DNA from 3 places in the Bradyrhizobium sp. USDA 3262 genome. Region 2 is predicted to be linked to each of the others. Evidence: predicted binding sites of a transcription regulator. Region 2 holds the regulator's gene; each other region holds the start of a gene.
The links. The regulator HrcA, encoded in region 2, represses chaperone genes, less so after heat shock. The targets are predictions, from matches to a motif close to GTTAGCACTCNCNNNNNGNGAGTGCTAAC.

Region 1: a site for HrcA is predicted at 2,811-2,839, ahead of ACVWYP_RS14020 (co-chaperone GroES). Genes of this name have one in related genera too.
Region 3: a site for HrcA is predicted at 1,350-1,378, ahead of ACVWYP_RS11755 (co-chaperone GroES). Genes of this name have one in related genera too.

The regions. Positions count from the first base shown of each region.
Region 1 covers NZ_JBSSCT010000001.1:3,008,142-3,012,513, reverse strand. Annotated here, with positions in the region: partial or broken gene ACVWYP_RS14035 (DUF932 domain-containing protein) at 412-536, shown strand; gene ACVWYP_RS14030 (oxygenase MpaB family protein) at 868-1,818, shown strand; gene ACVWYP_RS14025 (hypothetical protein) at 2,285-2,581, opposite strand; gene ACVWYP_RS14020 (co-chaperone GroES) at 2,873-3,187, shown strand; gene groL (chaperonin GroEL) at 3,257-4,372, shown strand, end outside.
Region 2 covers NZ_JBSSCT010000001.1:1,087,879-1,092,250, reverse strand. Annotated here, with positions in the region: gene hemW (radical SAM family heme chaperone HemW) at 1-409, opposite strand, end outside; gene rdgB (RdgB/HAM1 family non-canonical purine NTP pyrophosphatase) at 396-1,031, opposite strand; gene rph (ribonuclease PH) at 1,043-1,756, opposite strand; gene hrcA (heat-inducible transcriptional repressor HrcA) at 1,927-3,015, shown strand; gene grpE (nucleotide exchange factor GrpE) at 3,181-3,786, shown strand; gene ACVWYP_RS05055 (VOC family protein) at 3,831-4,256, opposite strand; gene ACVWYP_RS05050 (AraC family transcriptional regulator) at 4,325-4,372, opposite strand, start outside.
Region 3 covers NZ_JBSSCT010000001.1:2,522,170-2,526,541, forward strand. Annotated here, with positions in the region: gene groL (chaperonin GroEL) at 1-750, opposite strand, end outside; gene ACVWYP_RS11755 (co-chaperone GroES) at 960-1,256, opposite strand; gene ACVWYP_RS11760 (hypothetical protein) at 1,574-2,092, shown strand; gene ACVWYP_RS11765 (hypothetical protein) at 2,275-2,538, opposite strand; gene ACVWYP_RS11770 (hypothetical protein) at 2,742-3,221, opposite strand; gene ACVWYP_RS11775 (protein phosphatase CheZ) at 3,722-4,372, opposite strand, start outside.

The sequences.
Region 1 (4,372 bases), 1.9 Mb from region 2:
CCAGAAACGCGCACCCATCACGAAGGGAGAGCGCACGACGTGCCGCGACCGCGGCGGTCTGCTCACCGCCGTCATGCCGGTCGAGAACACCCCCACTGGCGGCACAAGGCGGGCGACTGTGACCCCTGGAGTGAGCCGGAAGGACTTTGGCATCTCGGCTGGAAAGAACTTTTCGATATATCGTGTCGCGAGATCGCTTTGCGCGATGCGATGACCGGAGAGCTTCATCGCGCCGACGTACTAGTCGGTAGCGGCACCACTATGGCCGCTATTCTGGAACTGCAGCACACCTCGATCAGCGAGGACGAACGCAACGCACGCGAGGCCTTTTATCGACGAGGGCATCGGATGTTCTGGCTGGTCTACGTCCACAACGAAAGCTCGTTCCTGGGACCTATCGGACACGCCAGCGCGCCGCCCCACTGGAGCTTCGGCCAGCTTGCAAGCCAGGTTAGCACGCCGGCCGCTTACCTGCGGCAGCTTCCTGCGCAGCACGCGCAGGCATCAACCTGCAATATGGCCTGACGACCAATCGCCGAGCAGATCAAAAACGCTCTCGAGCGCCCCGTAAGAATAAGATACTCTGAACGACAGCGCTGCCAAGTGAGCTCGTTCGATCGAAACAATACGCTTTCGAGAGGAAGTATGAAAGACGGCGGCGGCGGGGCAGTTTCTTCAGCAAACGAGCCGTAGCAGCCGCTGCATCCGGCTCAGTCTTACCCGCATGGGGTTCGACCAAATGTCAGGCCCCCGTATTCCGCGCGGGTGGACATCATGCGACAACGTTGAGAGAGCTATGGCTTGCTGAATTGCGATAGACTGCACGGACCGCTGGAATGCCCCCTGTCTGCTTCGGAAGGTGCGCATTTGGTCTCCGAAAGCGACCTTGAGCTCGCTCTTGATTTCGTCCGGGCTCGGGCCGCCGGACCGGTCGAGGGCATTTTTGGTCCAGGGTCGATGACCTGGCGGATCGACCGAGAAGCCATCACCTTTTTGGGCGCCGGTCGTGCCTTGCTGCTTCAGCTGGCGCATCCCTGGGTCGCCGCCGCCGTGGCCGAGCACTCGCGAACCTTCGCGGATCCGATCGGTCGCTTCCATCGAACCTTTGACGTAGTGTTTACGATGGTATTCGGCTCGCTCGATGCGGCCCTTACCGCAGCCCGGCACCTGCACCACCGCCATACCATGATCGTCGGCCGCCTGCCCGAAGCAATCGGTCCGTTCGAGAGCGGCTCGCCCTACCGCGCCAACGAGGCCGCAGCGTTGCGCTGGGTTCACGCGACCCTCGTCGACACCGCTCTGGCCGTCCATGACCTGATCCTGCCTCCGTTCACGGTCGAAGAGCGCGAGCGCTATTGGGCCGAGAGCCGGCTGTTTGGGGCATTGTTCGGGCTGACGTCGAGCGACTTGCCGGCGGATTGGGACGCGTTCGCCGCCTACACCGCGGCGATAATGCAATCGGATACATTGTCCGTCAGCACCGCCGCGCGCGAGGTGGCCCGACAGATCTTCGCCGGCGGGCGACCATGGTTGCGGCCGCCGCGCTGGTATCAAACCCTGAGTGCCGAGCTGCTACCGGACCGGTTGCGCACCGGCTTTGGATTTGCCTGTGACGAGCGCGACAGGAAGGCCGCAGAGCGTGCCGTTGCACGAATACGTCGCATCTATCCCAAAATACCGACCCAGCTTCGCTACGTCGGCCCCTACCAGGAAGCTCGAGCACGACTGCAGGGAACGCCGCAGCTGGGCTGGACAACCCGGTGTCTGAACAGGGCATGGATAGGACGCCCTAGGTTGGAAGAGCGCTGGAACAGGTGACGCAGTCCGGGACAACCGCGGACGTAGCGGCGATCCCTTTATACCGCGCTCGCGGTCCTGCACGACCGGACCAGGAACTCGAGTTCGGCGGAACGCGGCTGGACGGGCCGACGCTGCCCCACCTGCCTATGTTGTCACCTTCCGCAACAGAACCGGCCATGCCGGTCGACGTCGCCGTTTCAGGGTCAACTTTTACGTCGACGGGACGGAGGAACAGGCTGCATTGTTTTATGAGTTCTTGGTCGAAAGACACGTCCCTGCCGACCACTTGCTCCGGTCGATCGACAAGTTTGTGAACTCCCGCCGCCTCTTAGGCCTCCCCTACGACCGAGGAGCGTCGCTTCAAAGAATGCGTCGTTTGCACCAATGAATCGGCCTCCCGGCTGTCGCCTCGGGTCACGAGCGGCGGTAGAGGACCGCACACGGAGAAGTCCGGTCCTCTCGCGACAACCGAAACGCGAAAGACTTACGCATCAGATTCTATCTTCACCAAAACTTCCCCGGCGATGATTTCGGGGTCTCCAAGATTAAGGTCATGCAGGCTTGCTTGAACGAAATCCAGCACTTTATCGTTCGCAGCATTGGCGCTTTCGCGGTCCTCGAATATCATCACAGCGACACCGACGCCATCGCCCCCATCCAATACGTAATAAGATCTGAATCCGTGCGATTCCCTTAGGATCTGACCGATCCCGCTTTTGGCGCGGCGAGCAGCATCCGCAACCGAACGAACCTTGGTGTACGTTCGAATGAAGATGTACATCAGCCACCCATGCGTCTCAGTCCCAACCGGCGCATCAAAGCATATTGGGCCTATGCTGGGCTAGGACCTACTTCCGCGTTGGTGCGTCGATTTAGTATGCCCGCAGCCACGTCCGATCCTGCCCAAAACAGCCCCGGCAAAGTGAGGGGCACGGTTCAGACACCAAGGGCGAACAGGCGACATGGTCCAAGCTCTTGCGCCGGAGTGTCACAGACTTATGTGAGAAGCGGTGAGCACTCGCTTATTGCGACTGCCAATCCAACAATAATCACAAAAGCCAAGGAGGATCGCATGAAATTCCGTCCGCTTCACGACCGCGTCGTGGTCAAGCGTATCGACGCCGAAGAGAAGACTGCTGGCGGCATCATCATTCCGGACAGTGCCAAGGAAAAGCCCTCGCAGGGCGAAGTCATCGCCGTTGGCCCGGGCGGCCGCGATGAAGCCGGCAAGCTGATCCCCATCGACGTCAAGGTCGGCGAGCGGGTCCTGTTCGGCAAGTGGTCGGGCACCGAGGTCAAGATCGACGGCCAGGAGCTTCTGATCATGAAGGAGAGCGACATCATGGGCGTTCTCACCGGCGTCGCCGGCTCCAAGAAGGCGGCCTAACGCTGACCGCCGCAAACGCTCATCCCTGCCTCGCAGGTGAGAGACGAATCTCAATTCAAGGAGGAAAATATGTCAGCTAAAGAGGTCAAACTGGGCGTCGATGCCCGCGATCGCATGCTGCGTGGCGTGGACATCCTTGCCAATGCGGTGAAGGTCACCCTCGGTCCGAAGGGCCGCAACGTGGTGCTCGAGAAGTCGTTCGGCGCGCCCCGCATCACCAAGGACGGCGTTGCGGTCGCCAAGGAGATCGAGCTCGAGGACAAGTTCGAGAACATGGGCGCCCAGATGGTGCGGGAGGTGGCGTCGAAGGCGGCGGATGCTGCCGGCGACGGCACCACCACGGCGACCGTGCTGGCTGCGGCGATCGTCCGTGAAGGCGCTAAATCGGTTGCCGCCGGCATGAACCCGATGGACCTGAAGCGCGGTATCGATCTCGCAGTCGAGGCCGTCGTCTCGGATCTAGAAAAAAACTCCAAGAAGGTGACCTCGAACGAGGAAATCGCCCAGGTCGGGACCATTTCCGCCAACGGCGATGCCGAGATCGGCAAGTTCCTCGCTGACGCCATGAAGAAGGTCGGCAACGAGGGGGTGATCACGGTCGAGGAAGCCAAGTCGCTCGAGACCGAGCTCGACGTCGTCGAGGGCATGCAGTTCGACCGCGGCTACATCTCGCCCTACTTCGTCACCAACGCCGACAAGATGCGCGCTGAGATGGACGACGCCTACATCTTGGTATACGAGAAGAAGCTCTCCTCGCTGAACGAGCTGCTGCCGCTGCTCGAGGCCGTGGTGCAGACTGGCAAGCCTCTCGTCATCGTCGCTGAAGACGTCGAAGGCGAGGCTTTGGCCACGCTGGTCGTGAACCGTCTCCGCGGTGGTCTGAAGGTCGCAGCCGTCAAGGCTCCGGGCTTCGGCGATCGCCGCAAGGCCATGCTGCAGGACATCGCGATCCTGACCGGCGGCCAGGCGATCTCGGAAGACCTCGGCATCAAGCTCGAGAACGTCACGCTGCAGATGCTCGGTCGCGCCAAGAAGGTGATGATCGACAAGGAGAACACCACGATCGTCAACGGAAGTGGCAAGAAGGCCGACATCGACGCCCGCATTGCCCAGATCAAGGCGCAGATCGAGGAGACCACCTCGGACTATGACCGTGAGAAGCTGCAGGAGCGTCTCGCCAAGCTC
Region 2 (4,372 bases):
CCTTCAGCGAGGCGTCATCGAGCGCCTGCACGCCGAGCGAGACGCGGTTGACGCCGGCTGCGCGATAGCCGCGAAAGCGCGTCGCCTCGACGCTGGTCGGATTGGCCTCGAGCGTGACCTCGACATCGCGCGAGACCTGCCAGTGCTTGCCGATGGCATCGAGCACGGCACCGACGGTTTGCGGCTGCATCAATGACGGCGTGCCGCCGCCGAGGAAGATCGAGGACACCTGACGCCCCGGCACGCGCGCGGCCGTCGTCTCGATCTCGCGGGCGAACGCGCGCACGAAGCGCTCCTCGTCGACCGGTGCATGCCGCACGTGGCTGTTGAAATCACAATACGGGCATTTCGAAAGGCAGAACGGCCAGTGCACGTAGACGCCGAAGGCTTCTCGGTCAGCGTGGCTCAAGGCAGATCTCCGCGAGCTTCACGAAGGCGCGGGCGCGATGCGATAGGCCGAGCCCGAGCGGCGGCAGGCCGTGCTTCTCGATGCTGCTCATCTCGCCGAAGGTCCGTGTGTAGCCGTCGGGCAGGAAGGCCGGATCATAGCCGAAGCCGGCACTGCCACGCGGCGGCCAGACCAGGGTTCCATCGACGCGGGCCTCGACCTCCTCGAGATGGTCGTCGGGCCAGGCCACGCACAACGCCGAGACGAAGTGCGCCTTGCGCCGGTCCGGTGCGGTGGCGCCGCGTTCCTGCAGCAGCCGCTCGATCCGCGTCATCGCCGCCATGAAATCCTTGCCCTCGCCGGCCCAGCGCGCCGAGTAGATCCCGGGCGCGCCGTCGAGCGCGTCGACCACGATGCCGGAATCGTCGGCGAAGGCGGGCAGTCCGGTCGCCTTCGCTGCCGCGATCGCCTTGATCGCCGCGTTGGCGCGAAAACTGTCGCCGGTCTCCTCGGGCTCGGCGAGGTCAAGCTCGCCCGCCGACACCACCTCCACGCCGTGCGGCGCCAGCAGTTCCCGCATCTCGGCAAGCTTGCCGGGATTATGGGTGGCGATGACGAGCCTTCCGGTGATTCGGCGGTGCATGACCAATCTGACTACGCCACCGCGATCTTTTGCAAGTCGACCAGACGCGCGACACCTTTGCGCGCCAGGGCCATCAGCGCCAGAAACTCGCCTTCCGAGAACGGCGTCTTCTCGGCGGTACCCTGCACCTCGATGATCCGGCCGTCACCGGTCATGACGAAATTGGCGTCGGTGTCGGCTTCGGAATCCTCGGCATAGTCGAGATCGAGCACCGGCGTGCCCTGGTAGATGCCGCAGGAGATCGCCGCCACGTTGTCGCGCAACACATTGGTCTTCAGCATGTTGCGGGTCTTCATCCAGTTGATGCAGTCGGCCAGCGCCACCCAGGCACCGGTGATCGAGGCGGTGCGGGTGCCGCCGTCGGCCTGGATGACGTCGCAATCGACCGTGATCTGGCGCTCGCCGAGCGCCTCGAGATCGACAGCCGCGCGCAGCGAGCGGCCGATCAGCCGCTGGATCTCGACCGTCCGGCCGCCCTGCTTGCCGGCCGAGGCCTCGCGGCGGGTGCGTTCCAGGGTGGCACGCGGCAGCATGCCGTATTCGGCAGTGACCCAGCCGCGGCCCTGGCCCTTCAGCCACGGCGGCAACCGCTCTTCCAGCGTGGCGGTCACCAGCACATGGGTGTCGCCGAACTTCACCATGCAGGAACCCTCGGCATATTTGACGACGCCGCGTTCCAGCGACACGGGACGCAGTTCATCGGGTGCACGGCGGCTTGGCCGCATGAAATCCTCCAGAAATCCGAGAAAATTGGCTGGCCGTGCTTGTAGGAGGGGGAAGGGGCAGCGGCAAGGGTTTTCGGCCCCGGTATGGTCCGGTACGAGGGGGCCGAATGCATGCTTGTCATCGGCCTCCCGGATCGACAAATTATGCAGTAATTGTGAGGGACTGGAGTGTGACTCACCACGATCCGATCGGCCTGATCGCGCCGCATGCCGGGCTCGCCCAGCTCAACGAGCGTTCGCGCGACATTTTTCGTCAAATCGTCGAAAGCTATCTCGCGACCGGCGAGCCGGTCGGTTCGCGCAACATTTCGCGCCTGATCGCATTACCGCTGTCGCCGGCCTCGGTCCGCAATGTGATGTCGGATCTCGAGCAGCTCGGCCTGATCTATGCGCCGCACACCTCCGCCGGACGGTTACCGACCGAACTCGGGCTGCGCTTCTTCGTCGATGCGCTGATGCAGGTCGGCGACCTCACCGAGGCCGAGCGTCAATCGATCCAGACCCAGCTTGCGGCCGTCGGCCGCGCGCAATCCGTCGAGGCCGCGCTTGGCGAAGCCCTGACGCGGCTGTCGGGACTGACCCGTGCCGCGGCGGTGGTGCTGACGCAAAAGTCGAATGCGCGGCTGAAGCACATCGAGTTCGTCCGGCTGGAGCCGGAGAAGGCGCTGGTCGTGCTGGTCGGCGAAGACGGCCAGGTCGAAAACCGCGTGCTGGCGCTGCCGCCGGGTGTTCCATCCTCGGCCCTGACCGAGGCGACCAACTTCCTCAATGCGCGGATCCGCGGCCGGACGCTGGCTGAAGCGCGGCTCGAGCTCGAGACGGCATTGACACAAAACCGCGCCGAGCTCGATCAGCTCACGCAAAAGGTGGTCGCGGCCGGCATCGCGAGCTGGTCCGGCGGCGAGAACGAGGACCGTCAGCTGATCGTGCGCGGTCACGCCAATCTGCTCGAGGACCTGCATGCGCTCGACGATCTCGAGCGCATCAAATCGCTGTTCGACGATCTCGAAACCAAGCGCGGCGTGATCGATCTGCTCGGCCGCGCCGAACGCGGCGAGGGCGTGCGGATCTTCATCGGCTCGGAGAACAAGCTGTTTTCGCTGTCGGGTTCCTCGACCATCATCGCGCCCTACGGCGATGCCCAGGGCCGGATCGTGGGCGTCCTCGGCGTGATCGGACCGACGCGGCTGAACTACGCGCGGGTGATCCCGACCGTCGATTATGCCGCGCGCATCGTCAGCAAGATGCTGGGCGGCTGACCGGAGGGCGATTTCGCTTTCATTTGACGGGTTTTCTTTACCCAAGCCGGAGATCCCAGTTCCCGAGACCGGTATGTTGCGCTTGATTTTCGCCGCCCAAAGCACGATATCCCGGCAAGCAATCCCCAAGATTTGAACCGACGCGAGTTTTCGAGAAGGCAAGCCATGACCGATCCGAACCGGGCCAATGACAACACCGAGAATTCGGCGCCGACGGGTGAGCCCGTGGTCTCGAAGCCCTACATCATGCCTGACGAGCCCGAGGCCGGATCGGCCGAGGCGCTGACCAAGGAACTCGCCGAGGCGCGCGACCGCACGCTGCGCACGCTGGCCGAGATGGAGAATCTCCGCCAGCGCACCCGCCGCGAGGTCGCCGACGCCAAGACCTACGGCATCACCGGCTTTGCCCGCGACGTGCTCGATATCGCCGACAACCTGCAGCGCGCGCTCGATGCGGTGCCGGCCGAGACCAAGGAAGCCGCCGATCCCGGCCTGAAGGCGCTGATCGAAGGCGTCGAGCTGACCGAACGTTCGCTGCTCAACGCGCTAGAGAAGAACGGCGTCAAGAAGTTCGACCCGATCGGCGAGAAGTTCGATCCGAACTTCCAGCAGGCGATGTTCGAGGTGCCTGATCCGTCGGTGCCGTCGGGCACCGTGGTGCAGGTCGTGCAGGCCGGTTACATGATCGGCGAGCGCATCCTGCGTCCGGCCCTGGTCGGCGTCTCCAAGGGCGGCGCCAAGGCCGCCCCGACCGCGGACATCACCGCCTGATCCATCCGATCCCGGCTGCCCGTGAGTTCGCGGATTGCGCGGGCTCACGGTCGCGGCTTCTCGTGGGCCTTCGGCCAATAGGTGCCGAAGCTCCAGAGATTTCCTTCCGGATCGCGGCAGGCGAAGTCGCGGCTGCCATAGTCGGTGTCTCGCAGTTCCATCTCGATCTTGGCGCCGGCAGCCTTGACCTTTGCGTGCAGCGCGTCGGGATCGTCGACGGCGATATAGATCGAGTCGGTGCGGCGGTTGTCGAGGTCGCCGACCAGCCGGCCATATGCGTCGTCGCGGCTCTGGCCTAGCATCAGCATCGAGGAACCATAGGCGAGCTCGGCGTGATGGATCACGCCGCCATCGCGGTAGACGACGTGTTCGGTGAACCCAAGCACCGTCGTGAGCCAATTGGTCATCGCCTCGGCGTCCCTGCAGCGCAGGGTCGGGTAGATGCGGGGCGGTTCGATCTCGTGCGTCATGGTCATTCACCTCCTTGGCTGACGGCGCCATCCTGCACGAGGCAACGCGGCGTCGGCTTGAAGGTTTGTTACCAGTCCGCCAGCCCATCGCCGGCGTGAACCAGCCGGCGGTCGGT
Region 3 (4,372 bases), 1.4 Mb from region 2:
GAGGATCAGTAGCGGACGGCCGGACTGCACCACGGCTTCCAGCACCGGCAGCATGGACTGCAGGCCGGACAGCTTCTTCTCGTGCAGCAGGATGTAGGCATCCTCGAGCTCGGCGGTCATCTTCTCGGCGTTGGTGATGAAGTAGGGGCTGAGGTAGCCGCGGTCGAACTTCATGCCCTCGACGATGTCGACCTCGGTCTCGAGCGACTTGTTCTCCTCGACGGTGATCACACCCTCGTTGCCGACCTTCTGCATCGCCTGCGCGATCATCTTGCCGATCGCGGCATCGCCATTGGCCGAGATGGTGCCGACCTGGGCGACTTCGGACGAGGAGGCGACCGGCTTGGCGCGCTTCTCGATGTCCTTGATCACGGCCGCGACCGCGGTGTCGATGCCGCGCTTCAGGTCCATCGGGTTCATGCCGGCGGCGACCGACTTGGCGCCCTCGCGCACGATGGCCTGCGCCAGCACGGTCGCGGTGGTGGTGCCGTCACCGGCGGTGTCGTTGGTTTTGGAAGCGACCTCGCGCAGCATCTGCGCACCCATGTTCTCGAACTTGTCGTCGAGCTCGATCTCCTTGGCGACGGTGACGCCGTCCTTGGTGATGCGGGGAGCGCCGAAGCTCTTCTCGATGACGACGTTGCGGCCCTTCGGGCCGAGCGTCACCTTCACGGCGTTGGCGAGCACGTCGACACCGCGCAGCATGCGGTCGCGGGCCTCTCCGGCGAATTTTACGTCCTTGGCAGCCATTGATTTGAACTCCTGGAATGTCTGTGGATTGCTTGTCGCTCGTTTTTCTCGTCATTGCCGGGCGAAAGCACGAAGTGCGTCTTCGTGCCAGATGACCCGGCAATCCATCGCTTCAGAAGATTGATGGATGCCCGGGTTATCTAGCGCGAAGACGCGCTTCTGCCCGGGCATGACAGCGGAGGGCGCGGCGGCCCTCGGAGTCCAAGGCGTTACGCCAGCACGCCCATGATGTCGGACTCCTTCATGATCAGGAGTTCCTGGTTGTCGAGCTTGACCTCGGTGCCCGACCATTTACCGAACAGTACGCGGTCGCCGACCTTGAGGTCGATCGGGATCAGCTTGCCGGCCTCGTCGCGGCCACCCGGGCCGACGGCGACGATCTCGCCCTGGGACGGCTTCTCCTTGGCCGAGTCGGGAATGATGATGCCGCCCTTGGACTTCTCCTCGGCATCGATACGCTTGACCACGACGCGGTCGTGCAGGGGGCGGAAGGTGGATTTAGCCATGACGTTCCCTCTTGGAGGCTCGGTTTCAGGTCCGGTTCATCGGGACCGGCGTTGGATGCCGGCCGGTCGGCGCTGGGCAGGACGCCCGGCGCTCTTAGCAATCGTGGTGCGAGAGTGCTAATTGTGGGCCGGGAAATATGGCTTGGCGCAGTTTCTGTCAAGCAAACGGGTTAAGGCCTTGGTGAGGCCAATATAGGATGGTGGACCAGAAACCAAATCGTAGCGATGACGTAATTTTGTCAGACGTCATTGCTCCGCCTTAAGTTTTACGCTTGGCTGCAGGACGGGTGCGGCCGGGACATAGTCGGGGGATGCATATGATCAGGTCACTCAACGCGCGATTGGTCGCACGGTTCGCGGCTGTTTCGGCGCTGACGACACTCTTGGGGGCGTGCGGCAGCATGAGCCTGCCGTCGTTGTCGTCGAATCCTGAGCCGGCGCCAGCCGAGCCGGGCGTAGCCCCCGAAATGCCCGCAAGCATCCGCGCCGACGAGATCGTCGGCCGCTGGGGTCTCGCCTCGTTCCAGAATCCCGCCGACCGCGCCCGCACCGAGGCCGCCGCGCGCGGCCAGTGCAAGCAGCCTTACGTGATCGGCGCCGGCCAGAACGGCGGCGTCATCATGCATCTGGCCGACCAGGCCACCCCGCAGGAACTGCGGCTGAAGGGTTCCCCGAGCGGCAAGAACTATATCGGCCCGCCAGGACCGACGCCCGGCGAGCAGGACCGCGAGATCGTCTCGTTCGACGGCCGCGTCATGATCACCCGCTTCGTCGACAAGGACGCCGGGGTCCGCTACGGCAACATGGTCTATGTCCGCTGCGCCCCGAGGGCGTAACGGCGGGACTTCGAGCTATCTGCCGACATAGGGCCGCACAGTCGGCGCACCTCTCCCCCTGTGGGAGAGGTCGGCTTGCATCGCCAGATGCAATCCGGGTGAGGGGTCTCTCTTCGCGAGTGATCCTCTCGCGATCCGCGTGTGCGGCGACACCCATTCATCCGGCGCCGCAAACAACTGTCTTATCGCCGCACGCCAACCCGATTGACGCCGCCATTCAGGTTGCCGCCCGCATTGTGACGGACCGCGGCGCGCGCCACCGGACGCGGCCTGAGCACGACGCCCGCCCTCGCCACGCAACCCTGCGGATAACCGACATAGGTGCAGTAAACCACGGCCTTGGCCGGTGCTGAACTGACGGCGACACCGGCGATCCCCAACATGAGGCTCGCCGCAACGCCCGCAAGCGTCACGGACCTGGTCGAGAGAATGTTCGTCCGACGCATGGTGATCCTCCTCATCGCACGCGAACCGAAAGGTGATGGCGCCGCTTCAGATGCGGCCCAAGGTTATCTTCAGCGGCAAGGGGGAGGTGACGTTGACGTAGATCAACGGCGGGCGCGACCCGTCGCTCCGTGAGATCGATTTGCCTCATCAAGAATGAGGACGGCTCAACGAGCCGCCCTCCTGGAGCGCCGTTGCGCCGACGTCACTGGCAGACGTACATGCGGCCGTCAGCCATCTTCGTCATCGTGCCAGGTTCGCAGCCGATGCCATTAGCTGCCTTGTACTCCGTCCATCCGGCGTATCCGTAATACGGACTGATCCTTTGGTAGGCTCGTGCCGGATAGTAGGGCTGGCCAAAGTAGGGATCCGTCTGGGCGGCATACGAATTGGTCCAATCGTTTGTGCCCCAGCCGGAATAGGCCGGCGCGGTAGCGGCCGCTGCGGCGACGGCTGCCGTAGCGGCGACACCCGCGCCAACCCCGTATCCGTACGCGGCGCGCCGGGTTTGGCGACGCGCAACGCCCGCGACGCTCACGGGCGTCAGCGGTCGGCCCACACGCGCCTGGGCGCTTTCGACCGAAGCCGAAATGCCGCCCTGCTCAGACCAGGTGACGGAGAACAGTGTCGCACAAGCGAAAGTCGAGAGCGCAATTGCAGTATTCCTGACAATTCCTTGCGTCATGTTCAATCTCCAATGTTGAGTACTCCAGTGGCTCCCCCCAAAATCAGTGATCCGATAACAAGGCGGACGCGGTCAGCGCGAATGAATGAAACCCGCCGCTCATCGTCACAGCTACAAAAGGCGGCCTCGCGCTTCAGCAGCGTGCGAGGGATGGCAGTTCGCCCTCGTTGGATACGCACGGCGAGCGGCCGCGAACCTGTGATGGTGTGATGAGTGGACGTACCGCGCGGGGACGACCGGATTTACTCCGGAAGTCCCATGCAACCGGCACCCAATGTTGGCTCCCGGCATACGCATGACAATTTCCCCTCACGCACAGTATGCGTCAGCGACGCTGAGGCTGCCAGTAAATTTCCAATTGTCGCAATTGGCACAAACTGCATGTGGTGGCTGCGATTCGGGTGGTTCGTCTGTCTCCGATGACCCGCTGCGAGCGACCATGGCTCAACAAAAACGCCGGCCCTCGAGGCCGGCGTTTTGTATTCTGCCGATGCGAGCGCTCAGTTGAACATCGCGTCGATGTCGTCCTGCGAGGCGTGGCCGGCGTCGCCGTCGAGCTTCGGGCCGTTGAGCAGGCGGGCATCGCCCTCGCGGGTATCGACGATCGCCGGCACGTGCGACTTGATGGCGTCGACGCCGCCCCAGATGTTCATCATCTCGTTGATGTGCTGTTCGATGAACTTCATCGTCTGCATCACCTTGCTGATGCGCTGGCCGGTGAGGTCCTGGAAGTTGCAGGCCTCGAAGATCGAGACCACGCGCTCCTGAATATCCTCGCTGAGCCGCTTCTGCTGGTCGGGCGTGACGTTGTTCGCGAGCGCGGTCGCAGCCTGGTCGATCGCCTCCACCGCCTCGAGGATCTGCTGGGTGGCCTGTTCGGTGCCGCCGACCACGGCGCCGAGTTCGCCATTGACCTTGGCCATCTCCTCGCCGTTGAAGCTCTTGCCGTGCAGCACGGCGATCTCGCGCTTGGTGCGGCTGATCGCGTCGTGGATCAGATCGAGCTCGACCTTGAGCTTCTCGCACTGTTCGACCTGCGCACGGTAGGTCTCGAGCAGCGCGTGGGTCTCGGCGACTTCGCGGGCGACCGCGGCATCGACGCTGTCGCCGCTGCGCTGTGCCGGTGCTGCGGCCATCTGGGCGCGGATCGA